One region of the Pseudoalteromonas sp. S3431 genome, then DNA from elsewhere that is predicted to be linked to it. Evidence: predicted binding sites of a transcription regulator. Region 1 holds the regulator's gene; each other region holds the start of a gene.
What was found. Region 1 encodes sigma-54, which starts transcription at its own class of promoters, with help from an activator protein. Its sites were predicted from a motif close to GTTGGCACGNNNNTNGNNT; they were not measured.

Region 1 (10,795 bases):
TAAATCATCAATTGCTTCGTCTTGCTTATTTTCGGTTACGACTTGACCTAAACAGCGTTGCTCTGCTGAATTAGGAGAAATAACAGGGTGGATACCTAGATACTGCTCACCTAAAATACCCGATGTTAAAATTGAAATTGAGCTCGTGTCTGAAAAACGACATAAATACTGTGCATCAATGGTCATATTAACCACTGGCAAGAACTCCTGTGGATGAACATAAATTGACTCTACTCGACCAATAACGACTCCGCCCACTTTTACTGGTGCACGTGCCTTTAATGACCCTATGTTTTCAAATTTAGCATTAAGTGTGTACGTCTCGCCTGAGCCGCTAATACCTGAATTGGCGACTTTAAGCGCAAGCATAGCAAACGCTAAAATTCCTAACGCCACAAAAAAACCAACTAAAATTTCTAATTTCCGTGAATTCATTATCTATACCCTATTAGCTGGTAAACATTACCGCTGTCAAAATAAAGTCAAACCCTAAAACCGCCAATGACGAATGAACAACCGTTTCGGTGGTTGCTTTACTGATCCCTTCAGAGGTCGGCACACAGTCATACCCTTTATAAAGTGCTATCCAAGTCACCACAATGGCGAATACAAAGCTCTTAATAATACCGTTTAGTATGTCTTGCTGAAACGATACTTGTGATTGCATAATTGACCAAAAACTACCCGTATCAACACCAAGCCAATCAACTCCAACTAAATGAGCACCAATAATTGCCACTGCTGAAAATATCACCGCTAGTAACGGCATACTTATAAAGCCTGCCCAAAAGCGCGGTGCAATAATTCGTTTTAGTGGATCAATTGCCATCATTTCTAATGATGATAACTGTTCTGTTGCTTTCATTAAGCCTATTTCTGCAGTAAGCGCACTGCCCGCTCGCCCTGCAAATAATAACGCTGTAACAACAGGCCCGAGTTCTCGTAATAAACTTAATGCCACTAATGGCCCTAAACTATCCTCTGCACCATATCCAACTAATACCGTATAACCTTGTAATGCCAAGACCATACCGATAAATAAACCTGACACCATAATAATGAGCAAAGATTGCGAACCCACCATGTAGAGCTGACGAATAAGTAGAGGTGTACCCTTTTTAAAGTTAGGTACATTTACAAGTGCGCCAAAAAGCATATAAGTTGAGCGACCCAGAGCCGCAAAACGACCTAGCGTCTTATGCCCTAATTTTTGAAATAAATCCAACATTATGCTTTTTCTCCAAGCAACTCATCTGCATATGTTTGAGCTGGAAAATGAAAAGGCACGGGACCATCAGACAAACCTTTTAAAAACTGTTGCACTAAAGGAGACTCATGATTGCGCATTTCGTCAGGTGTTCCACAACCAATTACACCCTGATCAGCGATAATAATAACGTGGTCAGCAATACTCATTACCTCGTTAACATCATGGGTTACAATTAAAGAAGATAAACCAAGCACTTCGTTGAGTGACTTAATTAATTTAACCAACACCCCCATAGAAATAGGATCTTGGCCTGCAAATGGTTCATCGTACATTATAAGTTCAGGGTCGAGCGCAATAGCACGTGCCAGAGCTGCGCGCCTAGCCATACCTCCCGATAATTCAGAAGGCATTAAATCTTTCGCTCCGCGTAGCCCAACAGCTTGCAATTTCATTAGCACAACCAACCGAATTAGGTCTTCACTCAACTCAGTGTGCTCCCTAATTGGGAACGCTATATTATCGAATACCGACATATCAGTAAACAACGCACCACTTTGAAAAAGCATACTCATTTTAGTTCGCGCTTCGTAGAGTTCTTTGCGCGACATATTTGGGATACTACCACCTTCAAATAAAATATCACCGGAGTCAGGCTTAAGTTGACCGCCAATTAAACGCAACATGGTCGTTTTACCAATTCCGCTTGGCCCCATAATCGCAGTGATTTTACCTTTAGGAACGCTAAAGCTCATATTTTTATATATGCTTCTATCGCCTCTCGAAAAGCTAACATCCTTGACTTCTACTATTGATTGCGACAAGTCGCTCTCCATAACAATATTCACTAGTGCACCTATTTTAAAGCTTTTTTAACCAAGATGGAAAAAACAATTCGTAAGATTTTGTAATACACTTGCAAAAAGGAGTATAAGACTCGTTTATAACGGCTTAACTGCAGCTTAAGGTGCTGATATAAGCGCCTTAAAATATTATTCAACAAGTTATTGTAATTAGAGTTGACCTGACTCTTTTATTTATACTTTCACCTTTGCTTTTGTTACTATTCGCGCCATCTGTATTTTGAATAACTGGCTTAATATAATGGTTACCTCGTTTGTTATTTTAATTCTTGGTTTTGCGGCTCTTGTTTGGAGTGCAGACAGGTTTGTTTATGGCGCAGCGGCACTTGCAAAAAACTTTGGCGTACCAACCCTAATTGTAGGCTTAACTGTTGTGGCAATGGGTTCGTCAGCCCCAGAGATGATGGTTTCCGCTTCTGCAGCGCTCGCAAATAAAACAGATACTGCAGTTGGTAACGCTGTCGGTTCAAACATAACAAACATTCTACTTGTGTTAGGTATTACAGCGTTATTTAGACCTCTGTCTGTATCTTCAAGTACATTAAAACGCGAAATGCCACTGGTCTTGCTGATATCATTCGCTACCTGGTATATTTTTTCAGACAATTATTTTTCATTAGCCGAAGGTATCGCCTTACTTATTGGCTTTATCGTGTTTATAGGCGGTTTGATTATTATTTCACTGCGCGCAAAAAACCAAGATGACCCATTTATAACCGAAGCCTGTGACGACGTACCTAACGATGTACCAACTAAAAAAGCGGTATTTTGGTTAGTTATTGGCATGGTTCTACTCCCTGTTAGCTCACATTTTTTAATTGGTTCCGCAGTCGACATAGCTAAATACTTTGGCCTAAGCGATCTAGTCATTGGCTTAACTATTATTGCCATTGGCACGAGCTTACCGGAGCTTGCAGCTTCAATTGCCGGTGTATTAAAAAATGAAGATGATTTAGCTCTAGGCAATATTGTTGGTTCAAACATTTTTAATATATTGGCTGTGTTACCGCTCGCAGGTATTATTAATCCATCCATTATCGATCCGTCAGTAGCGAGTCGAGATATACTCATTATGATTGGTGCAACATTTGCTCTTATCATCATGTCATTGAACTTTAGAGGCACCCAACGCATCAATAGAGTGGAAGGTGGCTTATTGCTTATCGCATTTTTGGGCTACCAAGGGTATATTTTTAGTCAAGTAGGGTAAATAATGACGACGCTGAACTTTATCGAACAGGGTCTTCGTGTTCTCAATATTGAACGCCAAGCACTTAATGACATAGCGCAATATGTAGATGAAAACTTTCATCAAGCATGCCAATTAATGTTTGACTGCGAAGGTCGAATTATTGTTATTGGCATGGGTAAATCAGGCCATATAGGTAATAAAATTGCAGCAACACTTGCAAGTACAGGAAGCCCTGCCTTTTTTGTACACCCAGGCGAAGCTAGCCATGGCGATTTAGGAATGATCACCAAAAACGATGTTGTCATGCTTATTTCAAACTCAGGTGAGACGAGTGAAGTTTTAAATATTATCCCTGTTTTAAAACGCCTTGGCGCAAAAATAATCGCCATGACAGGCAATACTAAATCGACCATGGCAACACATGCAAATGTACATGTATGCATTAAAGTAGAAAAAGAAGCATGCTCTTTAGGGTTAGCACCAACGGCGAGCACTACAGCGACTCTTGCTATGGGCGATGCGATGGCAGTGGCTCTGTTAGAAGCTCGTGGTTTTACCGCCGATGATTTTGCGCTTTCTCACCCTGGGGGCAGTTTAGGCAAACGATTATTACTAACCTTAAAAGATGTTATGCACAGCGGCGCAAATACACCTATTATTAGCGTTTCACAAACCGTAAAAGATGCACTTATTGAAATGTCAGCCAAAGGCCTTGGTATGACAGCCATTGTTGATAAAAGTAATCAGCTAGTGGGATTATTTACCGACGGTGATTTACGCCGTATTTTAGAGCAAAGACTAGATATTCATACAACACAAATAGACCTTGTTATGACTAGGTCATGCACAACAGCTACACAAGATATTTTAGCTGCTGAAGCGCTTAATATAATGGAACACAAACGTATAAATGGCTTGATTGTTGTTAATGAGCAAAACCAGCCTATTGGCGCACTAAATATGCAAGACTTATTAAAAGCAGGAGTATTATAAATGCAATTTGAAGAACTCTATCAACCGCTGAGTGCTGATGCAAAAGCACGTGCTAAAAAAGTAAAACTACTTATATGCGATATTGATGGTGTATTTTCTGATGGCCGAATTTATCTTGGCAATCAAGGTGAAGAGCTCAAAGCATTTAATACAAAAGATGGTTTTGGCATTAAAGCGCTTATAAACAGTGGCTTTGAAGTGGCTGTTATTACTGGTCGCCATTCGCAGATAGTGCAACAACGTATGACCAGTTTAACAGTACAACATATTTATCAAGGTCAAGAAAACAAGCTTATTGCTTACGAAGAGCTAAAAAACAAGCTTCACCTAAGTGATGATCAAATTGCCTATATTGGTGATGATGGCCCCGATATGCCAGTAATGGAATTAGTCGGGTTTGCCGTTGCAGTTAACGATGCTCACCCACTAATCAAGCGTTTATCACATTACACGACACAGATGCTGGGTGGTTTTGGCGCAGTGAGAGAACTAACCGACTTACTTATGCTAGAGAACGACAAACCACTTACTAGCAAAGGTACTAGTTCATGAATACAGCGCGCATAATTTTAAGCGTTTTATTCATCAGCTGTATGGTTTGGCTTTGGTACCCTTATTTTGCACAAACAAATATGACAGCTCAGGTTGAAGCTGAAGTTATCGCTAAGCCTGATTATATTGCTATTGAGCTAAAACAAACGGCCTATGATGAAAATGGTAAAATTAATCATAAAGTTACAGCTGCTAAAATGGAATTATATCAACAGCTAGGCTTTACCTTTTTTGAAAAGCCCATTTTCACCTTATATAACGAAAAACAAACATGGCGAATAAATGCAGACGAAGCAACGTTATATGAAGGAAAACAATTAATTTTAGAAGGTAACGTGGTTGCCAAGAATCTTACTGATAATGCAATGATAGACAAGATTAATGCGGATAATATTCAAGTAGATATAAAACTACTCACGATGCGTTCAGAGCAACCCGTTATTGTTACGGGACCCAATTTAAAGATCACCGGTAAAGGCCTTGAAGCCGATTTAAAAACTGAAGTGATAAAACTTATTAACCATACGCGAACTATATATTATGACCAATAAAATTTCAAAAATACTTATTATTCCGACACTTATACTAGCTTTCAACCTTAGCGCTGCTGAACAAGCGATTCAACCTGCAGCGAATCAAATATCAATAAGTGCCGACAAACAAGAAGGCCAATTAAAAGAAAACGTCGGAATTTTTGAAAAAAATGTTGAGATTATTCACGGCAACCGCCGTATTACAGCCGACCGTTTAGAAGTACATAAACGTGATGAATTAGGCGATAATAAACAGCTACTAATTGCAACTGGTAGCCCTGCATATTTCGAAGAAAAACAAACTGATGGCACTATAATGAGCGCCAGCGCAAACGAAGTTCGTTATGATGTAGCTAAACGATTTTTAACCCTTATTGGCGATGCACAAGTATCGCAAGCGGGTCAAAAAATAAATGCCAAGAGTATTACTTACGATATGCAACAGCAATTAATTAGCGCTGAAAAAGACGAAAACTCAACCGATCGTGTGCATACTATTTTAGTACCTATTGAGACTAAAAAAGAAAAAAACGATAAAGGTCAGCCATGAGTACATTAAAAGCAGAACTATTAGCTAAAAGTTATAAAGGCCGTGAAGTTGTAAAAAATGTAGGTCTGGAAGTAAAGGCTGGCAGCATAGTCGGGTTACTTGGCCCTAATGGTGCAGGTAAAACCACAACGTTTTATATGATTGTAGGCCTTGTACCTAGTGATAAAGGCAAGATTTCTATCGACGATAACGATATTACTCTTTTACCTATGCATAGTCGTGCTAGATTAGGCATTGGTTACTTACCCCAAGAATCATCAATTTTTAGAAAGCTTACTGTTTATCAAAATTTAATGGCTATTTTAGAAACACGTAAAGAGCTAAATAAGCAAGCAAGAGAAGACACACTTAACAATTTATTAGATGAATTTAGTATTCAGCACATTCGTGATAGCCAAGGTATGGCATTATCAGGAGGCGAGCGTCGCCGAGTTGAAATAGCGCGAGCACTAGCCGCTGATCCTAAATTTATATTGCTTGATGAGCCTTTTGCTGGTGTTGACCCTATTTCAGTGTTAGATATAAAGAAAATAATAGAACATCTTAAAAATCGTGGTATTGGTGTGTTAATTACCGACCATAATGTAAGAGAAACTCTTGATGTTTGCGAAAAAGCCTACATAGTTTCTCATGGTGAGTTAATTGCATCAGGCACTCCAGAACACGTATTAAACGATAAAACAGTACGTGATGTTTATTTAGGCGAGCAATTTAGGCTGTAACATTTACGCCATGTCTTTAAGCATCTGCTAGTATTAATTATAACAACATAAAAGGATTGTTAGAGATACATGAGGCAATCATTACAGCTGCGCATGGGCCAGCAACTTACAATGACTCCACAGCTGCAACAAGCAATTCGCCTGTTGCAACTCAGTACATTGGATCTCCAGCAAGAAATACAAGAAGCACTCGACAGCAACCCCCTATTAGAGGTTGAAGAGCAAGATTACGCCGAAGATTCTACTGGTAAAAACGAGCAAAAAGCAGATAACGACGATGTCACTGTTAGCGCAAATGCTGATGATGTTCCGAGCGAATATGAGCAAGACAGTGGTGAAGCACTTGCTAAAGATACGCTAAGTGATGAAATGGCTATGGATGTTAGTTGGGATGAATATATGAGCGCAGCCCCAGCGTCATCATCAGGACCAATGCCTGAAGATGAATCTATATACCAAGGCTCCTCAACTGAAACGCTCCATGAATACCTAATGTGGCAACTACAACTGACTCCCTTTAGTCCTACCGATGAAGCGATTGCGATTGCGATTGTTGAAGCCGTCGATGATTCGGGTATTTTAACGCTGAGCTGCGAAGAAATTTTAGAAAGTTTTAATCAAGAGAACGAAGAAGACAACGAAGTTGAACTTGACGAAATAGAAGCTGTTTTAAAACGAATTCAATTGTTTGACCCTGTTGGTATTGCAGCACGTAGTTTACAAGAATGCTTATGTATTCAGCTGAACCAATACGATAAAGAAACACCCTATATTAATGAAACAAAAATGATTTTAACCGAGCACATTGATCTATTAGCTGCTCGCGACTATCGTACATTAATGAAAAAAACAAAGCTCAAAGAAGAAGAGCTTAAAGAAATAATGACTTTAATACATACTCTTAGCCCAAAACCGGCGGATACTATAGTTAGAGAAGAATCTGAGTATGTAATTCCTGATGTATCGGTGAAAAAAATAAAAGGTCGCTGGGTTGTTGAACTAAACCCAGATAGCATGCCTAAAATCAGAGTCAACAGCCAATATGCAGCAATGTCACGCACCGTTAAATCAAGTGGTGATAGCCAGTTTATTCGCTCGCATCTACAAGAAGCTAAATGGTTTATTAAAAGTTTAGAAAGTAGAAACGATACACTATTAAAAGTAACTAATTGTATTGTTAAGCAACAACAAGGTTTTTTTGAGCATGGCCCCGAAGCCATGAAACCAATGGTTTTAAATGATGTAGCAGAAATGGTCGAAATGCACGAATCAACTATTTCACGCGTAACAACTCAAAAATATATGCATACACCTCGCGGTATTTTTGAGCTTAAATATTTTTTCTCAAGCCATGTAAGTACTGAAAATGGAGGCGAATGCTCATCAACAGCAATACGCGCTCTCATTAAAAAATTAATCGCAGCAGAAAACTCAGCAAAACCATTGAGTGATAGTAAAATTGCAGATATATTAGCTGAGCAAGGAATAAAAGTAGCGAGACGTACAATCGCAAAGTATCGCGAATCTCTAGCTATTCCACCGTCAAATCAGCGAAAAAGTTTGATTTAAGACGCTAAACAAAGAGGGTAATGCTTATGCAACTAAACTTAACTGGTCGTCACGTAGAAGTAACTGATTCATTAAGAGATTATGTAAATACCAAATTTGCGAAGCTAGAAAGACACTCAGATCATATTAATAATGTTCATGTCATTCTTGATATAGAAAAATTAAACCAAAAAGCTGAGGCAACGATTCATGTAAGTGGAGCTGAGTTATTTGCCTCTACTGAACATCAAGATATGTACGCCGCCATTGACTCGCTGATTGACAAGCTCGATCGCCAAGTTATTAAACACAAAGAGAAGCTTGCTCGACACTAATATTATGAAATTAAGTTCACTTATATGCCAGGACTGCAGCAGAGCTGCGGTCCTTTTTAATAGTAAAAAAAGAATTTTAGAGTTCATCAGTCAACTTGCTCATGACAAGCTCCCATATCTTTCTCAACAAGATATTCTCAGCGCCTTAATGAATAGAGAAAAACTGGGAAGCACTGGTATAGGAAGAGGCATTGCAATCCCTCATGGGCGAATGAGCGGCGCAGAAGAGCCTTTAGCACTCGTATTAGTAAGCGAAACACCTATTAATTTTGATGCAATAGATAATCGCCCTGTTGATATATTTGTTGCTCTCATCGTACCTGATGGCGATAACCAGCAGCACTTAAAGACGCTCGCAACGATAGCTGATAAACTAAATAATAAAGATTTTTGTAAACAGTTACGCAGCGCAAAATCAGATACTGAACTGTATCAAGTTATTGTAGAACAATCGTAATTAACATAATGGGTGATAAATGGAATTAATTATCATAAGTGGCCGTTCCGGTTCTGGAAAATCGGTTGCTTTACGCGTAGTTGAAGATTTAGGTTATTATTGCGTAGATAATATTCCAATTAATCTGCTACCTTCTTTAGTGAGAAGTGTATCTGATAACTACGACAAAATTGCAGTTAGTATTGATGTCCGGAATTTACCAAAAGAGCAAGACGAATTTAACGATATCCTTGAATACTTACCTGGCTTTGCTAAACCGACTCTGTTTTATCTAGACAGTGAGGATCAAACATTAATTAAACGTTTTTCTGAGACTCGCCGTCTACACCCGTTATCAGTTGACTCATTACCTCTTGATTTAGCAATAAAAAAAGAAAAAGAACTACTCGATGTTCTCACTACTCGCGCTGACTATATGATCGACACGAGTGATTTAAGTGTTCATCAACTTGCTGAATCAATTCGTGAAAAAATTCTGGGTAAAAAAGATAAACAACTCATTGTTACTTTTGAGTCGTTTGGCTTTAAACACGGCATTCCTAAGGAAGCTGATTATGTCTTTGATGCACGCTTTTTACCGAACCCACATTGGGAGCCAGAATTAAAACCTTTAAATGGCTTAGACCAACCCGTAAAGGATTACTTAGCCAGCCACAGCATTGTCCAAAAGTTCACTTGGCAAATTCAAACTTTTGTACAAACATGGTTGCCACATTTAGAGCGAAATAACCGTAGCTACTTAACTATTGCTATAGGTTGTACTGGTGGGCAACATCGCTCAGTATATTTAGCACAAACGATTGGTGAAAGTTTTTCGATGACACATCCAAATGTAAAAATCCGCCATAGAGAACAAGAAAAATAACTCATTCAAAATAATCATCTGTTCAGCTTAGGTAGAGTAACTTATGCGTTTAGAAGACACTTTTTTAATAAAAAATAAATTAGGACTTCATGCAAGAGCCGCTACAGTATTAGCGCAACTTGCTATTAAATTTGATGCCTCAATCATGATATATCAAGATGATAAAGAAGCGCCTGGGGACAGTGTATTGGCTTTAATGCTACTGGAAAGCAGTCAAGGAAAAGAGGTAAAAGTAGTGTGTGAGGGCCCTGATGCCGAACAAGCTTTACATGCCGTTGGTCAATTGATAGCACAACGCTTTAATGAAGAAGAATAGCACTTAGCTAAAAACCGAAACTAAGATAAACTAAATGTGGTTAATTACCCCATTAATAAACCTCCCTATCCATAGTTATATAAAAATCAATAAGGACGCCAATGCCTGAAGCTTTTGAACAAGACTATCCACTACAACAATTAAAACAAGTGACAAAGTCGCTTAACAGTGGTCAATTTGTTCAAGTTAGGCGGATGTTAGCAAAAACAGCTCCTTGTGATACCGCATTATTATTAGAGTCATCGCCGCATAAAATTCGCCGACTACTTTGGCAATTGGTTGACCCTGATGTACAAGGTGATGTTCTTGAAGAGCTTTCCGAAGATGTTCGTTTAGGCATTATTGCCCAAATGGAACCTGAGCACATTGCAGCCGCAACTGAAGACATGGGCCACGATGACTTAGGTGAAGTACTCCGTAGTTTACCAGACACCGTTTATAAAGACGTTGTCAGCGCGATGGATATTCAAGACCGTGAGCGTGCAACGCAAGCACTTTCATATCAAGAGCGTTCAGCTGGCGCGCTAATGAACACCGATACGGTAACCATTCGCCCTGATGTAACGCTCGATGTTGTACTTAGATATATTAGGCTACGTGGGGAGCTACCAGAAGGTACAGATGATCTATATGTTGTTGATAAACACAACTGTTTTATAGGC
Region 2 (10,795 bases), on a different contig from region 1:
AGTAGTATCAAGCTCATAGTTTCGCGTAGATTCTTTGTGATTACGAGTTGGCGAAGTGCCTGTTCCTGCACCACCTTGTCCTGCTACTTCTGGAATATTCGAGTTTAGTGGAGGCTGATTCGTAAGCGCACCTGGAATACCAACGGCTAAACCGCCTATGTTATTTTCTTCAAATGTGGTTTCACTTCTCACTGCAGGTAAATCTGGATTGTAGCGTTTTTGTGTTTCTTCTATCGCACTAAAGTCCATACTTAAATCAACTTGGGCTGTATAATTTGCAAGCCCTACGACAGGTATTAAAATGCTGTCTATTTTTTCTAAATATTCTTGTTCTCGTTTACGTTCTAAGTCGTACTCTTTACGAGAACGTGCTGCTAATGAGCTTTGCGAACCTGAATTTAATAAGCGACCATTTTGATCTGTAACAGTCACCCTACCTGGCTCTAAGCCTTGTACTGCTGAAGCAATCATATCAACAACAGAGTCTATCTCTTCACCATTAAGAGAGCGTCCACGTTTAAGTGTTAGCACAACGGTGGCAGATGGCTTTTTCTCTCTGCGCGCAAATACGTTCTCTTTTGGTATAGCAAGCAATACTTTCGCACGAGTAATATTATTAAGCTCTTCTATAGTACGTGCTAATTGCTGCTCTCTACCATGTTTGAGGCGCTCACGTTCAAGACGCTGACTAACCCCAAACCCCATATCTTGCATGATAATATCTGATCCCGAAGTAGGTCCTTGGTCTAACCCTTCGCGAGTCATTAATAATTTTATATTTTGATATTCACTTTCATCAACCGATACGACATTACCATCAAGTTGATATTCTATCTTTTGTGCATCTAAAAAATCGAGGGTTTGAATTAACTCTTCTGTTTGCATTTTACCCAATGGGCGCATATCTGGCTGACGTGCCCAAATAATGATAAAAATGGCAATAGCCAAACAAATAGCCAGAGCTATAACCAGTGTCACTTGGCGTAATACATCAGTACCATTTAAAGCACTTAAATAGCCTGATTTCTGTTCTTGTTGATCATCACTATCACTTTGGTCGATATCACCACTAGCAAGTGCAAGGTCTGTAGATTGGTTAGATTGCGCCACGATAATTCTCCACTACCTAGTTAAACAGGCATGTTCATGATTTCTTTGTAAGCTTCTACAAGTTTATTACGAACCTGTACTGTAGCTTCAAATGCAACCGAAGATTTCTGAGAAGCAATCATCGCCTCAGCAAGCGATACACTTCGGTCACCCATTTCAACTGCTTTTACTTTTTGGCCTGTATCTTGTTGTAACTCATGCACTGTATTTAGCGCATTACTTAGCATATCGCCAAATTGTGCAGTAGAAGTAGACTGCACTTGAGTTGGCAATTTATTAATTTGATTATTACGGCCAGCTTCAAGGGCCATTGATTGCATTTCTTGAAAGACAGCGCTATTTTGAATTTTCATAATTTTTCTCTGACAATGCAGTTAAGCTTATAAAGATAATAAAGCACAAACCATGCCAACTAAAAACACAATTAAAACAATTGGTTACAGTCAGCTTGTGAGTCAGAGTTTTGACAACCCCAAATTAAATTAATTAAATTTGGGGCTTAGAGGGATTATGCAGGAAGTGAAATACCTAAATCGCGCATTTGCGCTAGCTTATAACGTAATGTTCGAGGGCTAATACCTAATGTTTCTGCTACATCTTTGCGCTTACCTTGACAGCGAGCTAATGTTTCTAAAATAATACTATGCTCTTTGTCTTTAAGTTCATCTTTATAGCTCCCGGTGTCAACCGCAAGTAAATCTTGCTTTGGCTCACCAACCATAGGCATTTTTTCATCGTAATATGCCGTGCTTAAGCTATTTATAGCTTCGTTTGACGTTGCTGTTTCCAATACTTCTGTTGGTGTAATTACAAAATCGCTTGCTACTAAGTTTTCGATAAAAATAGCATGTTCATTTATTGTATTACCACTTCGTAGTATCAGTGCTCGCTGAATTACGTTATCCAGTTCACGAACATTACCAGGCCATGCATGAGCAAGTAGTTTTTGCTCTGCTGCTTTATCTAAGTAGGCCATAGGCTCTTTACTTTTATTTATATGGCGTTCTATTAAATGCTTTGCGAGTATAATTATATCACCAGGGCGCTGGCAAAGAGGTCGCCACATTAATGGAAAAACATTAAGTCGGTAATATAAGTCCTCTCTAAATTGGTTCTTAGCGACCGCTTCTTTTAAGTCACGATTACTCGTTGCTAATACACGAACATCTAGTTGGATTGTCTTACGAGCACCTAAACGCTCTACTTCCCGCTCTTGTAGCACTCGTAGTAGCTTTGCCTGTAATCCTAAATCCATTTCAGTGATTTCATCTAGTAAAATTGTTCCGCCTTGCGCTTGTTCAAATTTACCAGGGCATGCTTGAATAGCACCTGTAAACGCCCCTTTTTCGTAACCAAATAAAGTGGCCTCAAGCATATTTTCAGGGATCGCAGCACAATTTATAGCAACAAAGGGTTCATTGCATCGACTCGATTTATCGTGAATATAACGCGCGAGCACTTCTTTACCTGAACCACTAGGCCCGAGCACCATTACACTCGCATCAGAGCGTGCAACTTTACTTGCAAGTTCGAGTAATTGAATGCTACTTGGGTCGGCAACAATAGGGCCATCTGTCTCTCTCGCTTTTTCAGGCAAATAGCGACTCACCATATTTAGCAGCACTTCAGGTGCAAATGGTTTAGCCATATAATCAATAGCACCTAAACGCATAGCTTCAACAGCATCATCAATCGTGGCATAGGCCGTCATCATCAATACAGGTAAATCGGGATAATTTAATTTAATACTTCGCAGTAAGTCCAAACCGCTCATGGTTCCCATTTGCACATCACTTACGACTAATGAAAATTGCTCTTTTTTAAGCAATAACATCGCTTGCTCTGCGCTATTAGCTGAAACGCATTCAATACCTGACATCTCCAGCGTATCAATTAAAGCTTCACGGAGCCCCGCATCATCTTCTACGACTAAAATAATATTACTCATAATGATTCCTCTAATTTAGATGTCGCGCGTATTGGCAACAGTAAACTAAAACAAGCTCCACCATGAGCATTGTTACTAACGTCAACACGTCCTTGATGCGCATTAACCACCGAACTTACAACAGCAAGCCCTAGACCAGTGCCTTGGCTTTTTGTAGTAAAAAAGGGTTCAAACATTTTATCAGCCTGACTTAAATCAATACCGGGACCATTATCGCTTACACTAATACGCACAAAGTCGTGATCTTGTAAATCAGTCGCGGCACTCAAATGCACTTTAGCCCCAGAACCAATCACTTGAATGCTATTGTGAATAAGGTTTTGAACAGCACTGGCTAGCGCTGTCTTATTCCCCACTATTACAATATCTGGTTCAGGAAGACTTACATCCAGCTCGCTTTCATTAAGTGCGACCATGGCATCAGCACCGGTTTTCACTTCTGTTAATAATTGCTGCATAGAGACTTGTTCAACGACTTGCTGCTCACCGCTTTTAGCAAATAACAGCATGTCATTAACCTGCGTTTCTAAATCTTTTAATCGTGACATCAATTTAGTTTGGAAATTATCGCGAGATGCTTCTGGCAAGCGCTTTGAGCCTAAGTTAGCAGCATAAAGCATTGCTGCAGATAGAGGCGTGCGTACTTGATGCGCAAGAGACGCCACCATTTTACCCAGCGCACTTAATCGCTGCATATGTGCAACACGTTTTTGTAAACGTCGCGTCTCAGTTAAGTCCGTCATTAAAATAAGTTGTCCCGGCTCTGGAGCCAAAGCGGTGATATCGAGCTTAATTAAACGCCCGTCTTTTAATGATACTTCGTGTCCATCATCTTGATGTGGTTTGAAAGACCGCTGAATAACATAAAACCACTTTTCACCTTCAAGTGGTTCACCAAGCATATCAATCGCAATTTGGTTCGCTTTAGCAACCATGCCTTTACCATCAAGTACAACAACACCAGTGGGCATTGTATCAACCAAGTGCGAAAGCCAACTTGCCTGCTTACGAAGATCACTTAGCTCACCAATGTACTCCTCTTGAAGTAAACATGGGTTATACTTATTTGCAGAAATAAACTGTGGTTTTAGCACGCTTGCAAGGGCCATAATCAAATCTCAAACTAATGTAGATACAGAGTTAAATGCACAATTTGTACCAAAGTTTATTTATATATTTATCATTAAGTTACATAAGAAAAACAAGCGACATAAAAATGACGCACGCTAAGGAATAATAATGAGTGAGCAAATAGAATGCCGTTGTCCATGGCTAGACACGACTAAACCTGACTACGTTACTTACCATGATGAAGAATGGGGGGTGCCACTTTATGATGACCAAAAACTATTCGAATTTATAACTCTTGAATCAGCACAGGCGGGTTTGAGTTGGTACACCATATTAAAAAAACGCCAAGGTTATAAAAAGGCATTTGCTAATTTTGATGTAAAAAAAGTAGCTGAATTTACATCAGATGACATTGAGCGTCTAATGTTAAATAAAGAGATTGTTCGTAACCGTTTAAAAATTGCAGCAACTGTTAATAACGCAAAATGTTTTATCGATATTCAAAAAGAGTTTGGTAGCTTTAGCAACTATCAATGGCAATTTGTGAGTAATAAGCCGCTTGTTAGTCACGTGAATAATATTGAGGACTACCCTGCTATAACTGAACAATCAACTGCATTTGCTAAAGACTTAAAAAAGCGAGGATTTAAGTTTTTAGGCCCAACAACAGTCTATGCACACATGCAAGCCTGCGGTATGGTTAACGATCACAGTAATGACTGTTTTAGAAAAGAAGAAATTATTAAGGCTTTTAGTGGTGAGTAAGCAGGTAAATAGGTAGGTAATTAAAAGCTTCGCTTTTCACGCGAGCAAGCTCAGCGTCTACGCCAAAGTTTTGATTTGAGGTTGCTTTGTAGACGCGCTGCTTACAGGCGTTCAAAAACGTAGTTTTTTGGATGGGTGTTTAAATAATTAAAAGCTTCGCTTTTCACGTGAGCAAGCTAGACGTCTACCACCAAAGTTTTTGAGGTTGTTTTGTAGACGCGCTGCTTGCAGGCGTTCAAAAACTAATCTCTTGAAAGGTTATACTTTTTCATTTTTTCAACTAGCGTGGTTCTGCGTACACCTAATATTTCTGCTGCGCGAGCCACAACGTAATCAAAGCGCTCTAACGCTTGCGTTATTAAGCTAATTTCAAGCTCGGCTAAGTAATCTTTAAGTTCAATACCATCATCGGGCAACAACCCACTTCCAACTTGGTTAAACTCTGCTTCAGGTTCGTTTTCGTAATCACTGAATCCTGTGCTAAATATATCGTTAAACGCGTCTTTTTCCATTAACTCTTCTGGGTACTCAGGCTCATATGCTTCTACCTCAATATAGCGGTATTTATTGGGTAAATCGGGAATATCGACTACCTTTTCAGGAAACATAATAACCATTCGTTCCACTAAATTAGCTAGCTCACGAATGTTACCAGGCCAAGCATGCTCTTTTAAGCTCTCCACTGCGCGCTCAGTAAACTTAGCGGTAGAACCTGTTTGATCGTTAACACGGCGCATCAGTTCTTTTAAAAGCAGTGGAATATCATCTGCGCGCTCACTTAATGACGGGTTTTCAATAGGAAATACATTTAATCGATAGTACAAATCTTCACGAAAACTACCTTCCTCAATCATATTTTCTAAATTTCGGTGCGTTGCAGCAATAACACGTACATCAGCTTGAATCGCCTTTGTACCGCCAACTCGCTCGTAACTGCGTTCTTGTAATACGCGCAGCAACTTAACCTGCATTTGCAACGGCATATCACCTATTTCATCTAAAAACAGCGTACCACCTTGTGCAAGTTCAAAGCGTCCTTTACGAGCGGATATTGCTCCTGTAAATGCCCCTTTTTCATGGCCAAATAACTCACTTTCTAATAACTCCGCCGGAATAGCACCACAGTTAACAGGCACAAATGGCCCATTGTTACGCTTAGAAAGCAGGTGTACATTACGAGCAACGACTTCTTTACCGGTTCCTGACTCACCTAAAATTAAAACATTAGCGTCCGTTTTTGCCACTTGCTCAATTAAAAAGCGTACATCTTTTACTGCATCTGTTTCACCCACTAGCCCGTCAAAGGTTTTAAGGGGTTTGGTATGTTTATGTCCATTTGGTAACATTCGCTGATATTGCTGACAATCGTGAAGCAACTGTGTTGTTACTTCATGACTAAACGGTTCGCAAATGAGGCCAACCACATTAGCAATGCTTAGTAATGGTTTAAGGGTTTCGCCTATTAATAAAAAAGGTAAGGTTGGGTAGCGCTTAATTAAACCTTCGTGATCAAGAAACTGCAATGCACCTAAAATGATCATGCATTCTTTTTGTTGGTACTTTTCACACTCTTGTTCAAAATTTGTTTCATTTAACAATTGTACTGCTTCACCAATAAAAGTAAGCGATGCATTTAAACCTATTGCGCGATTGTTATTATTATCTAAAATCAAGATCATATTTAGCGAGCCGTACTTTCACTCATTTATTTAATTACCTAAATTGTAAGCCAGTTCGCCATGGATGCAAGCGATAGCGGCATTTTTTTGACATAAACGCCAAAAAACAGACAGCTAGTTAAAATAACAATACTTAAGAGTTAATCATTAAGTACCAATTATTAAAGTTGTGTCAAAATCATTTTTTTAAAATTATTTAATTCCTTAGCAAAGCTGACTTTCTTAGTAAATATAATCTAATATTAGCTTAAGTTGAAAGCGAACATGCCGATAAATAGATAAGTAAAAAATGCTTGGCATTATTATTGCTTTTATTTTTACATAATTTTTATCGTTTAAATCTAGGATTTCCCCATGGCTCATGTTTCAGTAAAAAAATACAGTCAAGTTCGTGTAAGTAATATTGCCGAAATGACCCCGTACGAACAAATAAATCTTATTTTCAGTAATATTATTGGTCGTTTAGCAGCTACAAAAGGATTTATTGAGCGAAAAGAGATTGAAAAAAAGGGCGAGAATATATCAGCCTGCGTTTTGTTATTCGGCGCGCTGCAAGATGCACTTAATTTAGAAGTAGAACAAGACCCTAGTATTTCTAACAACTTATTGGCACTTTACGATTATTGCCAACGCACATTAACCAAAGCCAATTTAAATAATGATGTTGACGCGGTATTAGAGGTGTCTAACATTGTAAAAGAAATAAAAGAAGGCTGGGATAATATTCCTGTTGATCAACGTGTTTCTGCGGTTTAGCTTATATTATGAATGCGAGTAATGCTTCAGAGCAGCTAACAACAAATCAAGCAGAACATATAAAAATACTGCTTAAGGAAATTGAATCGTTAGTGAACGATAATAATGCCGATGAAGCTCAACCCATTTTAAAAACCTTAAATACAGATTTAAAAAAATGGTGTGAAAGTAATAACAGCCCTAATGCAGAGCAATTACAGTCAATTCAAATTACAATTAATTCCATTTTAGCTAAAGCTAACATAGCTAAAAGTGAATCATCTAAAGCAATTATTAAGTATAAAAAGTCAGGAAGGGCTATTAAGGCTTATAAAGCGACTTAGTAAGTAAATTAAATAACTTTATTCAATACTCTATATATTACACGTAATTTATACCAATCAGCTTAATTAAGTGAGCTATTTTGAGGAAAGAAAACCTTGTCGATAACTGGGCAAAAATTTCGTTATTTAGTTGTTCTATATCAGAAATTTTTAACACAGTTAGCGCCAAGTTTAAGCCCTCAAATTTATCGAGTTTTATTGCAGATTGGTATTAGCGCTGAAAATAGCTGCCCGAGATAGATTTATTGTCCAGAGTTTAGGTTAAATAGACCCCATATAAGCAGATTAGTATAAGTATTATCTCAGATAAATATTACACAATAAAAAACCGCTAAGTTTAAACTTAGCGGTTTTTTATTGATCACGTTTAGTAAAGCTTTTACTAAAGGATTAATTTGATTGTCTAACTACACCTGGCATATTTTCTAATTGAGCTTGAACATAACTACTGGTGTTATTAAGGCTTGCAACTAATAAATCCATTGCGTTATATTGAGCATATAGTCGAGACGATAACGATTCCATTTTACTTGTTAAACTCTCTCGCTGATCATCTAAATCATCTAGTTGATTTGTTTTACTATCGATTCTGTTTTGAATAATTCCGTCAGAATCTGTATAGAAACTCATTAACTCATCAAACGACTGTGCAAAACCACCATCATCATCGTTACTGCCAACAAAAAACTGCTGCACAGAACCTACATCTGCATTAATTTGGTCACTTAAGGTATCACTATCTAAACTAAGCACACCATATCGGTCTGTTGTTACACCTAGTTGTGAAAGTGACAGCGAATTACCTTCTACATTAACTGAATTTGTTATTGTATCTCTTAGTTTAGACATGACTCCACGTAATAAGGAATCTCCCGCCATTACACCTACGCCATCTTCGCCAGATGCACCTAAAGTGTTACTAAGTTCTAGCAACTCATTGTAGCTTGCAATAAAACCGCTTAAACCACTTTTAATATTATTATTATTTTCAGTGACCGATATGTCACTTATGTCACCACTATCCGCGGCATCATGCAGTTTTTTAGCGGTAATATCGACACCATCAATCACATTACTAAACTCGTTAGTACTGCTAGATACAACCAACGTGCCATCAATGGTGATTTGTGCATTCTGCGCAGCGTTTACTTCAGTTAAGTTAGTTGTATGATTTAGGGGGTCTGCATCTGTTACATCATAGGCTAATCGAGATAATCCACCTGTATCTGTATTATTACCATCACTGTCTTGTACAGTGATTTTAATCGCGTTTTCTTCACCGGTCTCTTTACTTGTGAGCACTAGGTGCTGACCTAAATCACTTGTTACTATCGTTGCAACAACTGAGTCATTACTATCATTGCCAGTAAAAGGCCCGTTATTAATTTGGTCTCGTAAGTCTTCTAAAGTATTGGTAGCCGATAAAACAGTGGAGAAACTATTATCACCAGAGCCTATCGTAATTACACCTGCCCCTATTGCCTCATCTGAAGTAAATGCGCTTGATGATAACTTATGAGCCTGCGCTAATGCATCCACTTTTACGTTATAACTGCCTGGTTGTGCGTCTTCATCTGCACTTATTGATATAAAATCATCAGTGCCTGATGTACTACGTTGCTGATATTTGTCACTATCACCAAGGGCTTCCATTGAGGTTTGCACTTTTTCAAGCGCTGACTTTAACGCCCCAACGGCTGAAATATCAGTTGTTAAACTAGCTTCTTTAGTATTTAAACGGGCTTCAGCTGGTGCTTGTTCTGAATTTACTAATGCATCAACAATATCTGATACAGCTAAACCAGAGCCTAAGCCATTAAACGAAATAGACATACTTCACCTCTTTAAATACTTAAAAAACAAACTAATTTAATATTGATACTAAACCGTTTGATCAATCAAAATACCTGCCGATTCAGACAGCTTAGACACTAAGCTTAATACTTCCTCCGAAGGATATTGCTTAATTACTTCTCCACTGTTTTTGTCGAGCACTTTAATTACATCACGTCCTGAATCTTCATCTACTTTAAATTGCAGACTGCGATTCATTTCTCCCATAAAGTCCTGCAATTGTTGCGCCATTTCTTCTAGTTGCTCACGTTCTAAAGGCTGTTGTTTATCTTCAGCCTCTTTTTCATACATTTTCTGCTGCAATTGCTGCTGGGTCTGTGTATCTACTTGCTTTACATCATCAATAGCACGTTCAGTTAAATTACTAGCAGTGTTACCTGCTTGCTTTACATCACTCGCTGTAGTTGAAACTGGCAACATCGTTTCCGAGCTTGAAGTTATGGTGTTCATATCACCTCCTGCATTACGCATATGATTGGTACTAATTGTAGCTTTAAACTACAAAAGGAGATAGCTAAAGCCATCTCCTTTTTAATTACTAATACTGACTTTTTGTATTAGTTAGCCAACAACCTAGCCGCTACTATTAGCTTATTAACCTAGTAGGCTAAGCGCTGTTTGCGGTAACTGATTCGCTTGCGACAAGATTGATGTACCTGCTTGTTGCAATATTTGGTTTTTCGTCATCTCTGCTGTTTCTGTTGCGAAGTCAGTATCTTGAATTCGGCTACGTGATGCAGACACGTTCTCTGATATATTCGCTAAGTTACTTATTGTGTGGTCAAAACGATTTTGCACCGCACCTAAGCTCGCTCGTTGTGAGTCGATGTTTGCAATCGCGTTATCAATAATTGCTAACGCATCTTGCGAGCCTTTCTGGCTTGTAATATCAACATCAGCAACATCATTTAGCTTACTTGTTACATCAGTTGTACCGGCGGCTAAAGACGCATCACTTGCTTGAGCACTAAATGTCTCTGAAGAATTCAACTGAACAGCACCTGATACTCTCGTTGCACCAGCGGCTGTATTTAATGTTACCGCTGTACCAGCAGCCCCATCATAACCTTCTGGAGTAACATCAAGTTCAACTGTAGGTGTACCGGCACTGTCTGTTAAATCTGCAAATGTAATATCTGCACCATTATTGTTCGATACAGAAAGAGCACCATTTTCGATCGTTGCAGTTACACCATGCTCGTCTGTTGCACTGTTGATAGCTTCTGCTAATGCTTGCTCATCACCTGATTTAGAACCTGTAGCAACAAATGATAACTTCTCACCATTAA
Region 3 (10,795 bases), on a different contig from region 1:
AGTGGGCACTGATAAAGTTACTTTGCTCAATAGGTTGATTAAGTAGTTTTGCTGTTTGGCCTGCAACATAAAAGTGGCTTGTGCCATGAAACCCATAACGTCTAACGCCAAATTCTGTATATAGCTTATATGGCAGTGCATAAAGGTAAGCTACTTCATTCATCGTTTGGTGGAACGCAGTATCAAATACGGCTATTTGTGGTAAGCCTTCGAACGATGCCTGTGCAGATGCAATGCCTAACAAATTAGCATGTCCGTGAAGTGGCGCAAGTGTTGCTGCCTGTGTAATACCCGCAATGACCTTCTCGTCAATCAAAACCGATTGCGTAAAATGCTCGCCGCCGTGCACAACACGATGACCCACAGCAATAAGTTGCTCATCTAAGCTATGATCTTTTATTAGGCTTACTAACGTATCTATTGCCTCTGCATGGGCTTGACCTGCTACTAAGTTAATGACAGTTTTAGCGCCGTTGAATTTATATTTTATAGAAGGAGTTGTTGCACCTAAGCGCTCTGCTAGACCAGATATAATTTCGTGGCCCGTGTTTGCATCAATAATGGCAAATTTTAAGCTGGAGCTACCACAATTTAGTACTAAAACGTGTTGTGACTTAGGGGAGGTTGTTGGCATAAATTCATTTCCATAAACAAAATTTAGTAAGTGAACGTGAAACATTAATCGTTACACTCAGAGTGATAAATAAGGCTAAAACATTTAATTAAGCTAAACTAAAATGTAGCTGAATCAATGCGAAATATTTTACCCCAGTTATGGAATTTAGTTTAGTGTTTTGCACACTTTAACAGCAAATTTAAGCACTTTTACTGAGAAAGTAAAAGCCCTTAAAATTGTGTTACACTTTAGAAATAATCAATTTAGTATTGTGTTTTAATAGAGTCACTGTGAGGAGTCATGATGCAAAAAAGTGTGATGTCACAAGTACAAACAGGGCGGTTGTATGCAAAACAATGGCCAATGAGAAAAGAGTTAGCACCTCTATTCATCGAGTTTAAGGTTATTAAAGCTACTGATCTTGCGATCACAGTTATGCCTATTTTAGCCATGCTTACGTTATTTTTTCAGCTGAATTACCTCGGTTCAGACTTCTTACCGCAAGCTATTGCGAGTGCTTTGTTTTTTATCTCGTTACCGTTACAAGGGTTATTATGGCTAGGTAAGCGTGCGCAAACACCTTTAGAGCCAGCCATGCAAAAGTGGTATCACGAGCTTTATACAAAAATGGTTGCCAACGGTTATCAAGCGCAGTTAAGCGAAAAAAAGCCTCGTTATTTGGAGCTTGCGAGTCTACTTAAAGACATGTTTGATAAAATGGATAAAGCGTTTACGAAAGAGCAATTTTAGACGTCGTTAAACTTACGCCTAAATAACCCCAAATTTGATTATGCAGTTTTTGTAAACTGCGTAATGTAAAATGACAAGGTGACAGTATGCTCGCCTTTTTCCTTGAGTGCTTCCCAATGTTCTGGCCTGAACTTCCATGCAAATGGCGTCATCATTATTAAGTTTTTAATATCAGTAAAGCTAAGCGCGACATGCTCTGTTAAAAGAGCTTGCTCTGATTTTTGAAACCCTTTTGGCGAAGATATTTCAGTATGTTCGTTTACTTTTGAATATATATACGACTTTAACTCTTTTAAATGACAAGGACCTGGGCTTGCAACCACTAACGTTGCACTTTGATTTGCAAGGCGCTCAAGCTCTTGCTCAAACAAAGGTGCAAATACGCTAACAAGTACATCAGCAAATTGGCTTTCAAAAGGCGCTTGGCTAATTGATGCCACACTAAAGTTGCAATTAGGGTAGCGCTTTGCTGCATATTTAACCGCAGATTTTGAAATGTCGACGCCGTACACAACTGCGTTTGTTTTACTTGCTATTGCTTGAGTATAAAACCCTTCACCGCATCCCAAATCAATAATAGTATTTGCACTTATATTACTGATTATGTCGCTAAGGTTTTGTTGCAAAAAGCCATAATAGCCACGCTCTAAAAATGCACGCCTAGCTTGTACCATTTCAAGCGAATCGCCTGGTTGTTTTGAGTTTTTTTGTTGCACAGGCAGTAAATTAACATAGCCCTCTTTAGCAACATCAAAGCTATGGTTGTTAGCACAACGAAGTGTTGAATCAGTTTTCAAAAGTGCGTGGTTACACAGTGGGCATTGATATTGTAGACTCATGAGTCTAGGTAGTCCTTATCGTAAAAAGTTTTTACCCAATGCGGGCGATAGGTGATCATAACTGTTATAGCCATACCGTTGAGCATTGCTTCAGGAAACCAAATTATGGCACTTAAATAAACGTAGTTATCTGCGAGTTCTTGCCAATTGTATTGCCCTATAGCTAAGTAAAATAAAGCACCTAGGCTTATTTTTATACAGGCTATAACCCCTGCAGTTATGAACGCACAAACAAATATATAAACAAAAAAATGACGAGGTAAATACTGGTAACTAATTATAAAGCCAAGGTAGCTTAGTAAAATAGGAATAAACGCACCAATAAGCAGTTGAACTGGTAACAGTTCAAGTTCAATTTGACCAAATGCAGTCAGTAGGGCTGTGGCAAGTAGGCTACTTAAAATAGTCAATCGCCAACCTAAAATTAATGTTGCAGCTGTAACGCCTAATATGTGTAAATCGAGGCCAGTTAAAATTCCTGCATTTATTCGCCAAAGCACTGCAAACACTAACGCACACGCAAGCACGCCAGTTTGACGGGCTGGCGTATTAAGCAATGTTTTATATGTTTTTTTATTAAAGCTTAGTAGGGCAATAATAATTACAAGGGCCCAAAGTAGCCCTTGTATTGTTATGCTGAGCATAGTAATTACTTAAATGTTGACCATATAGGGGCATGATCTGAGGGTTTTTCAATACCGCGCAGTTCGTAATCAATACCAGTATCTATACAGCGTGCTGCAAGCTCATTAGTTGCAAGTACTACATCTATTCGAAGTCCTCGGTTATCTACAAACCCCTTAGAGCGATAGTCAAACCATGAGTATTGATCGTCTGTTTCTGGGTTTTGTTCTCTAAAGGTGTCTTTAAAGCCCCAATTAAGTAATGTTGCAAGCCATTCACGCTCTACCGGTTGGAAAGAACATTTACCCGTTTTTAACCAACGTTTAGCATTTACTTCACCAATACCAATATCTAAATCGGTAGGTGATATGTTGATATCGCCCATAACAATTATATCTTGATCGGGTGTATGGTTTGTTTCAAGGTGAGTCATCAAGTCAATATAGAACTGGCGTTTATAAGGGAATTTAGTTTCGTGATTGATATTATCGCCTTGCGGGAAATAACCATTCATTACGGTTAAATCACGACCGTTTTCTTGCTCTACAGTAACGCTTATCATGCGTTTTTGCGACTCATCAGTGTCGGTAGCAAATCCTTTTAAGACCGATTTAGGCTCTTTCTTGCATAACATAGCCACACCATAATGTGCCTTTTGACCATGGTAATAAACGTGGTATCCCATTTTTTGCACATCTTCTAGTGGGAACGCCTCATCATGAACCTTAATCTCTTGCAGTCCAATTACGTCTGGTTGATGTTTATCGATAATTGCTTGTAATTGATGAAGACGAGCACGCAGACCATTGATATTGAAAGAAATCACTTTCATTGAATTTACCTTAAAATTGGTTCTATTTAATGCACCAAATTGTATCAGTATTTACGCGTACATAACATGACTGAAATGGAGAAAATCGCTGCATAATTGTTGACCAAATGGTGCTTAAAGTTTAAACATTGTTAATGCTATATTAATTTGTTAAACAAATAAAAAATTCAATTGATATCTAAAAAACAGGTTATATAATGCGCGAAATCACTCAATAAGCTCGTTCAAATAGGATCTCACATGAAAACACAACTAATTTTAGCTGCAGCACTTTTAGCATCAACTACGGTCTCGGCACAAAGTAATTCGTATTTTAGTAAAGATAATAAAATAGAATCTAAATTGTGTGTATTAAGTGCCAATGAAGGCTTTTCTGCCGCTCGTAAAGAAGCAGCCCAGCATGGTGTGTTTTTATCACGCTTTTCACAAAGTATTTTGTGTAATGGCGAAGATATTCGTGATATTGCTAAAAAAGGAACAACTGCTGAAGTGATTAAAACTAAAGTTGAGGTGTTTGCTAAAGACACTCAACAAGAAACACAACTGTGTATGACTGCTTTAAAACAAGGTCTAGCGCCAGTTCGTCAAAAAATCGGTAATTTAAACTCTCTAAAGTGTAATGGTCAAAAAGTAACTGATTTTGTAAAACGTTATCAAAATGCGGCTATTTAATAACACAAAGATTTGAAAAGCATGCCCAGTATATTTACATATACTGGGCTTTTTTTTGCAAAAATTACAAAGCACTTTGCAAAGTTTTCAGATATAACTTATTGAAATTGTTTGTTAAATGCTCTATTTGTTTGTAACTATTTGATTTTAATTAGTTAACTAACATTGGCATCCGAATTGTATTAGCTAAAGTGACATTTATTTAATTACAAGGACACGTCTTATGAAAAAGTTAACATTAGCAACAACAATTTTAGCATCTTTGAGCCTCGCGGCTTGTTCTTCAAATCAAGGCCTTGAGAAAATAGACAGTGATTTTGCAAGCCTGGACAACGACAGCGATGGCTACATTTCAAAAGTCGAAGCGGATGATGATAGCATCTGGGAGCATTTTTCGAATATTGATACCAATATGGATAATGAAATTAGCCGTAAAGAATTTAACGCCTACATGCAGCTTAATGCAGGTAAAGTGGCGACTGATAGTGACGTAAGTGAATCAGCGTTTAAAGCTGAAATAGCTAAGTTTGATAAAATTGAGAGTAGTTTTTCAAGTTTAGATAATGATAGCAACGGTTATATTTCGATTGCTGAAGGCAACGATGATGATATTTCAAATCATTTTGGTTATATGGATGAAAACCAAGATAAGCGCATCAGCAGAAGTGAGTTTAAGGGTTACATTAAAAAATACGGTAATGCTGTAGCCGAAGATGACGCACTAGAAGCAATTAAACGCAGCTAATATTTGTTGTTTTAAAGAGTAAATTAGAAGCCAGTGATAATCACTGGCTTTTTTGTGTTTAAAATCTAGTTATTTAGTAGATATATTTTCCTAGTTTGGTGTTGTTCTGTCATAATAGATGGCTGTGTATTTTTATTTGTTAAGAGTGTGTATGGCGGGTCGGCGAATTAGTGATGAACAACTAGTTGAGATCATTGAAGCAGCTATTTTTGTTGCAGATAAGCCTGTTAGTAAGCGCCACCTTAAAGACGTAGTATTAATAGATTTAGCTATTTCTATGGCGCGAATAAACGACGCAATAGATACTATACAAGAACATTTTCAAACTCGTGGTATTCGTCTAGTCGAAGTTGGCAGTGGTTATCGCTTTCAGGCATGTAGTAGTTTAAGCCCTTGGTTAAATAATTTGTGGCAAGAACGTGCGCCTAAGTATTCACGTGCTTTACTGGAAACATTATCGCTTATTGCATACAGGCAGCCCATTACACGTGGCGAAATTGAGCAAGTAAGGGGAGTTACTACGGGTTCGAATATTATAAAAACCTTACTCGAAAGAGAGTGGGTTAAAGTGGTAGGGCATAAAGAGGTTCCGGGTAAACCGGCTTTATATGCAACTACTAAACAATTTTTAGATTATTTTTCGTTAACAGGTTTAGATAATTTACCAGCACTGCCAACAGAGCAGCAAAGTAAAATTAACCAGTTATTAAGTGATCCTTCTGTGAGAGAACCATCCGAATGAGTATACAAGGTGAAAAGTTACAAAAAGTCCTAGCCCGTGCAGGCGTAGGCTCGCGCCGTGAAATGGAAAAATACATTGATGCAAACCGCGTTAGTGTAAACGGTAAAGTGGCAAAGTTAGGCGACCGTGTTGAGGAAACAGACTTAATTCGTGTTGACGGACACACTGTGAAAATTGAAGAAAAAGCAGATAGAATTTGTCGTGTAATTATGTATAACAAACCAGAAGGTGAGCTAAGTACACGTAAAGATCCAGAAGGGCGTCGTACTGTATTTGACCGACTTCCTCGTATTGATGGCGATCGTTGGATTGCAGTAGGCCGCTTAGACGTTAATACATCAGGTTTGATGCTGTTTACTAATGATGGTGAGTTAGCAAACCGTTTAATGCACCCAAGTTATGAAGTAGAACGTGAATACTCTGCACGTGTATTTGGTGAAGTAACCAACGAAACGGTTAAAAACCTACTACGTGGTGTTGAGCTTGAAGATGGCCCAGCCAAATTCACGACTGTAACCCCAATGGGTGGCGAAGGTGTTAACCGATGGTTTAACGTAACGTTAAATGAAGGGCGTAACCGCGAAGTCCGCCGTTTATGGCAATCTCAAGATGCGGAAGTATCTCGTCTTATTCGTATTCGTTACGGTAAATTGGAGCTAGATAAGCGCGTACCGCAAGGTGGTTGGATGGAGTATGATCTAGAAACGGTAAACTATTTACGCAAAACCGTTAAATTAGGTCGGGAGACGCAGACTAAGCTTTCTGTTATGCCAGAAAAGCGCAAAGATAAACGCGCTAAAATCAACCAAATCCGTAAAGCAGTTAAAAAACACAATCAACGTGTTAAGCCGACTAAACGTAAATAATCAATTAGTTATTTATTTAACACAAAAAAAGCCGCTCATTGCGGCTTTTTTAATGTGCTTTTAAATAACACAGGACTTAGGCTGGGTTATTTTTTTACCTGAGCATCTAACGATTCGCCATTCACTTCACTAGAATCGTCACTCATTAGATATAAATAGGTAGGCATTAAATCCTCTGGTGTAGCAAGCGCGTCTCTATCTTCACCTGGATATGCAGCCGCTCGCATTGAAGTGCGCGTAGCACCTGGGTTAATACAGTTTACACGAATGTTTGTTTTACCTACTTCACATGCCCATGTTTGCATCATGCCTTCTACTGCAAATTTCGAAATGGCATAAGGTCCCCAAAATTCACGGCCTTTGCGACCAACACCTGATGATGTGAATACGATTGATGCATTATCAGATTTACGAAGAACCGGAAACAAGGCTTTAGTGATCATCGCTTGTGCAGTCACGTTTACTTTCATTATGTTTTCGAACGTAGATGAGCAAAAATGCTCAAGTGGGCCAAGCGAGCCTAAAATACCGGCATTATTAAGAAGCCCATCTAGGCGGCCAAACTGATATTCAATCGTTGCGGCAAGGTCGCGGTAGTTTTGCTTCGTTGCGCCTTTTAAATCCATAGGCACAATTGCAGGTTTAGGATAACCTGCATTAACAATTTCATCGTAAACACATTCAAGTTTATTAGTTGTTTTACCTAATAAAATAACCGTAGCACCATACTTTGCATATGTAATGGCTGCTACTCGACCAATGCCATCGCCGGCGCCTGTTATTAAAATAACTTTATCTTTGAGTGCGTTTTCAGCTGCTTGATAAGTGTGCATAAAAGTACCAAATTGTATGATTTTTTTAATTTTAACATAGCAAAACGTGAAGTAATCGAATTTATTGCAAAATTAGGTGGCGAAAATAGAAACTTTACGTTAAGTTTAACTGGTCTAATGTCTCATTAATAACCTGATTACATTGTTTTAACTTAATACACTGATTAAACACACTATAAAAATAAAATATGTGCGGAGCCAACAATATGAAAAAAATGCTACTTTCACTCTCGGTTACAGCTGCTTTAGCAGGTTGTGGCGGTGGAGAAACGTTAAAAGATGTTAAAAACGACACAGCCCCAGTTATTCCAACGGCAACAGTAAGTTTTGACCCTGCTAATGGAGTTATATCTGTTCCAAACGATTTGTTAATGAGTGGTACCCAAGACGGTACATTAAACATTCCTGGTGAATTAGATGATGATAACGTGTCTATTCCACGCACAGCTTATGCCAACCCACAATTGGCTCTAGGCGCACTTGATGGTTGGTCTTCGCAGGTTCCTTATAAAATTGATTTAACATTCCCACCGAGTGTAAGTTTAGATGAAGCATCTGCTGGGGCTCCTGGTACGGTTAGAATTTTTGAAGTAATAATGGGTGCAAGCTTAACGGATGAAGAATGTTCGGTAGTAGCTGCAGGTACTGCTTGTAAATTAGTGGGCGAACTTACCTTTGGTGTTGACTTTGTTACTCAAGCTTCAGGTAATGCTGTTGCAATTGTTCCTCTAAAACCATTTAAAGCTGGTAGTTCATACATTAATGTATTAACAACAGGGCTTAAAGACTCATTGGGCCGCTCTATTGAGCCATCTTCAACTTATGGGTTAGTTAAACAAGAGGCGCCATTAATTACAGCAGCCCAACTTGGTTTGCAGGGCGCAGTTAATAGCTACGAAAATGTAGTTGTTAGTTCTGGAAATATTACGAAAGACGACATTATTTTCTCAGGTGCGATGACTATTCAATCAGCAGGGCCTGTGCTGGGTACTATCAAGCAGTTGTTAGCAGTGAGCTTGCAACAGCCAAGTATGGCAACACCTGCTGTGCAAGTACCAGAACAACCAATGGTAAATGTACAACAAGTATTTGCTTCACAAGGTGTTGAAGTATCGCCTGCTTTTTCTGGTGTTCAATACCAAAAGGGTAGCATTATGCTTCCTATGTACCTAGGGACTCCAACAGGCACTGAGATAAGTGATTTAAACGATACATATTGGCAAGGTATGTGTGATAGCGCAGTAGCAATACTTGGTTATAAAGCTGTTGCCGGTGATGCTTTTCCTGCAGAACCTATTAGTGAGAATGACGGGTTATGTTTTGCATTGAGTAGTGGACAGCTTCGAGATTTAGGTTTAGACAGCACGCGTCATTTAACTAAATATAATACCATTCCAAAAGTACAAAGCATGGCGAATGTGCCAGTACAACTAACAAAACCTATTTTACCAATTATTAACGGTGTTCGTGCGCAACTACAATTACCGGCTATTGAAATGCCAGAAAATGGCTGGCCTGTTGTAATTATGCAACATGGTATTACTACGCAAAAAGAAAGTATGCTAGCGTTAACTGCCCAACTTTCTATTCAAGGTTTTGCAACTGTAGCAATTGACCACCCAAGACATGGTGAACGCGGTATCGATGTTGATGGTGATGGAAGTGATGACTTTAATGCAACAACAGGTTCGGTACTTAGTTATATGGACTTGAGTTCATTACTTGTTGCGCGAGATAGCCTACGTCAATCAGCGGCTGATTTATTAGGCTTACGCTTGGGTTTAAACTTTATTAACGATACGACTATCAATAGTAAAGATGTTACCTACATCGGGCATTCGTTAGGGTCTATTGTAGCCCCGGCATTTATTGCTCAAGCTAATAGCCCAATGGCGCCTACTGTTGACCCACTGTTTAATGTAAATACAGTAGCACTTGCAAGTGGCGGCGGTGGCATAGCAAGCTTCTTACTTGAATCTGCTGCGTTTGGTCCATTTATTCAAGGTTCAGTACTTTCACAAGCTGGTACAACCGAAGCTGATGAACTTAATGTCTACCTACAAGGCGCTGCGCTTTCTAACTGTGGCTCATTAGTACCAGACATGGAAGCTTACTTGACATGTGGTTACAATGAATATGTTGCATCACTTACTACTGCGGGTGAAACGACTAAACTTACTAACATTCAAGGTGTATTTACACAGTTTGCATTTGCGGCACAAACAGCACTTGATAGTGGCGATCCAACTAACTACGCTGCCACGGTGAAAGCATTAGGTACTCCTGTTTATACTAATGTTGTTGTGGGTGATGGTGTTGATAACAAGCCCGACCAAGTGATACCGCCAATGGCAGCTAATAATCCTATTTCTGGCACAATTCCATTAGCTAACTTGATGGGTCTTGAAACAGTAAGTACTTCGCAAGCATTAAGTGAAACACCTTCGAGCTATTTAGTTAAATTTACTAAAGGGCATCATGGTTCTATATTAACGCCAGCTCAAGATGCTGCAAAGGCTTCAACTGTTGAAGGCAGTGCTGCTGCTAATGCAGAAATGCAGCTGCAAGTAGCTACTTATTTAGCTGCACGTGGACGTATGTTATTAGTTTCCAACCCTGAGGTTGTGACTGATTAATAACCAGTAAAATAATTAACCTTTAAAAGCCACTGAAAAGTGGCTTTTTTTTGTTTTAAAGCATGTTAAATTAGCTGAAATTTATAAATGGAGAAACCAGTTGGAATTTTTATACGAGTACGGTTTGTTTTTTGCTAAAACAGTTACTTTTGTTATCGCTATCGCAGTTATTCTAATGTTAATAGTTGGCGCTGCAGTTAAGCCAAAAGCCAAAAAAGGTGAAATACAAATAGATGATATATCAGAGCAATTAGTAGAACTTAAAGAAAGTTTTTTGCAAAATACGCTCGGTAAAAAAGAGCTAAAGGCGCATCAAAAGGAGTTAAAAACGCAAAGTAAAAAAGCAGATAAAGACGAAGCTAAACCTCGTTTATATGTAATTGACTTTGTGGGCAGTATGGATGCACACGAGGTGGAAAGCTTACGAGAAGAAATAACAGCCATTATCTCTATTGCTGAGCCTAGTAAAGACAAGGTCCTTATTCGTTTAGAAAGTGGTGGCGGGGTTGTACATGGGTACGGACTTGCTGCTTCGCAACTACAGCGTATTAAAAATGCTGGCATACCCTTGAGTGTCTCAATTGATAAAGTGGCTGCCAGTGGAGGGTACATGATGGCATGTGTTGCCGATGAAATACTC

Region 2: the regulator sigma-54 is predicted to act here: its motif matches at 6,866-6,884, upstream of fliS (flagellar export chaperone FliS).
Region 3: the regulator sigma-54 is predicted to act here: its motif matches at 4,498-4,516, upstream of DO88_RS09555 (EF-hand domain-containing protein).

The regions. Positions count from the first base shown of each region.
Region 1 is NZ_JJNY01000044.1:45,627-56,421, forward strand. Features, by position in the region: gene mlaD (outer membrane lipid asymmetry maintenance protein MlaD) at 1-435, opposite strand, end outside; gene mlaE (lipid asymmetry maintenance ABC transporter permease subunit MlaE) at 449-1,228, opposite strand; gene DO88_RS08125 (ATP-binding cassette domain-containing protein) at 1,228-2,043, opposite strand; gene DO88_RS08120 (calcium/sodium antiporter) at 2,312-3,280, shown strand; gene DO88_RS08115 (KpsF/GutQ family sugar-phosphate isomerase) at 3,284-4,255, shown strand; gene kdsC (3-deoxy-manno-octulosonate-8-phosphatase KdsC) at 4,256-4,807, shown strand; gene lptC (LPS export ABC transporter periplasmic protein LptC) at 4,804-5,358, shown strand; gene lptA (lipopolysaccharide transport periplasmic protein LptA) at 5,348-5,890, shown strand; gene lptB (LPS export ABC transporter ATP-binding protein) at 5,887-6,612, shown strand; gene DO88_RS08090 (RNA polymerase factor sigma-54) at 6,682-8,181, shown strand; gene hpf (ribosome hibernation promoting factor) at 8,208-8,495, shown strand; gene ptsN (PTS IIA-like nitrogen regulatory protein PtsN) at 8,500-8,952, shown strand; gene rapZ (RNase adapter RapZ) at 8,972-9,817, shown strand; gene DO88_RS08070 (HPr family phosphocarrier protein) at 9,861-10,133, shown strand; gene mgtE (magnesium transporter) at 10,235-10,795, shown strand, end outside.
Region 2 is NZ_JJNY01000049.1:36,393-47,187, forward strand. Features, by position in the region: gene fliF (flagellar basal-body MS-ring/collar protein FliF) at 1-1,110, opposite strand, end outside; gene fliE (flagellar hook-basal body complex protein FliE) at 1,131-1,463, opposite strand; gene DO88_RS06590 (sigma-54-dependent transcriptional regulator) at 1,619-3,058, opposite strand; gene DO88_RS06585 (sensor histidine kinase) at 3,055-4,167, opposite strand; gene DO88_RS06580 (DNA-3-methyladenine glycosylase I) at 4,298-4,894, shown strand; gene DO88_RS06575 (sigma-54 dependent transcriptional regulator) at 5,137-6,573, opposite strand; gene fliS (flagellar export chaperone FliS) at 6,928-7,329, shown strand; gene DO88_RS06565 (hypothetical protein) at 7,338-7,652, shown strand; gene fliD (flagellar filament capping protein FliD) at 8,043-9,485, opposite strand; gene DO88_RS06555 (flagellar protein FlaG) at 9,534-9,956, opposite strand; partial or broken gene DO88_RS06550 (flagellin) at 10,101-10,795, opposite strand, start outside.
Region 3 is NZ_JJNY01000040.1:135,676-146,470, reverse strand. Features, by position in the region: gene DO88_RS09525 (acetate kinase) at 1-634, opposite strand, end outside; gene yfbV (terminus macrodomain insulation protein YfbV) at 920-1,366, shown strand; gene DO88_RS09535 (putative RNA methyltransferase) at 1,405-2,205, opposite strand; gene DO88_RS09540 (energy-coupling factor ABC transporter permease) at 2,202-2,849, opposite strand; gene xthA (exodeoxyribonuclease III) at 2,855-3,661, opposite strand; gene DO88_RS09550 (hypothetical protein) at 3,902-4,333, shown strand; gene DO88_RS09555 (EF-hand domain-containing protein) at 4,557-5,078, shown strand; gene scpB (SMC-Scp complex subunit ScpB) at 5,230-5,820, shown strand; gene rluB (23S rRNA pseudouridine(2605) synthase RluB) at 5,817-6,686, shown strand; gene DO88_RS09570 (YciK family oxidoreductase) at 6,773-7,519, opposite strand; gene DO88_RS09575 (VolA/Pla-1 family phospholipase) at 7,726-10,155, shown strand; gene sohB (protease SohB) at 10,256-10,795, shown strand, end outside.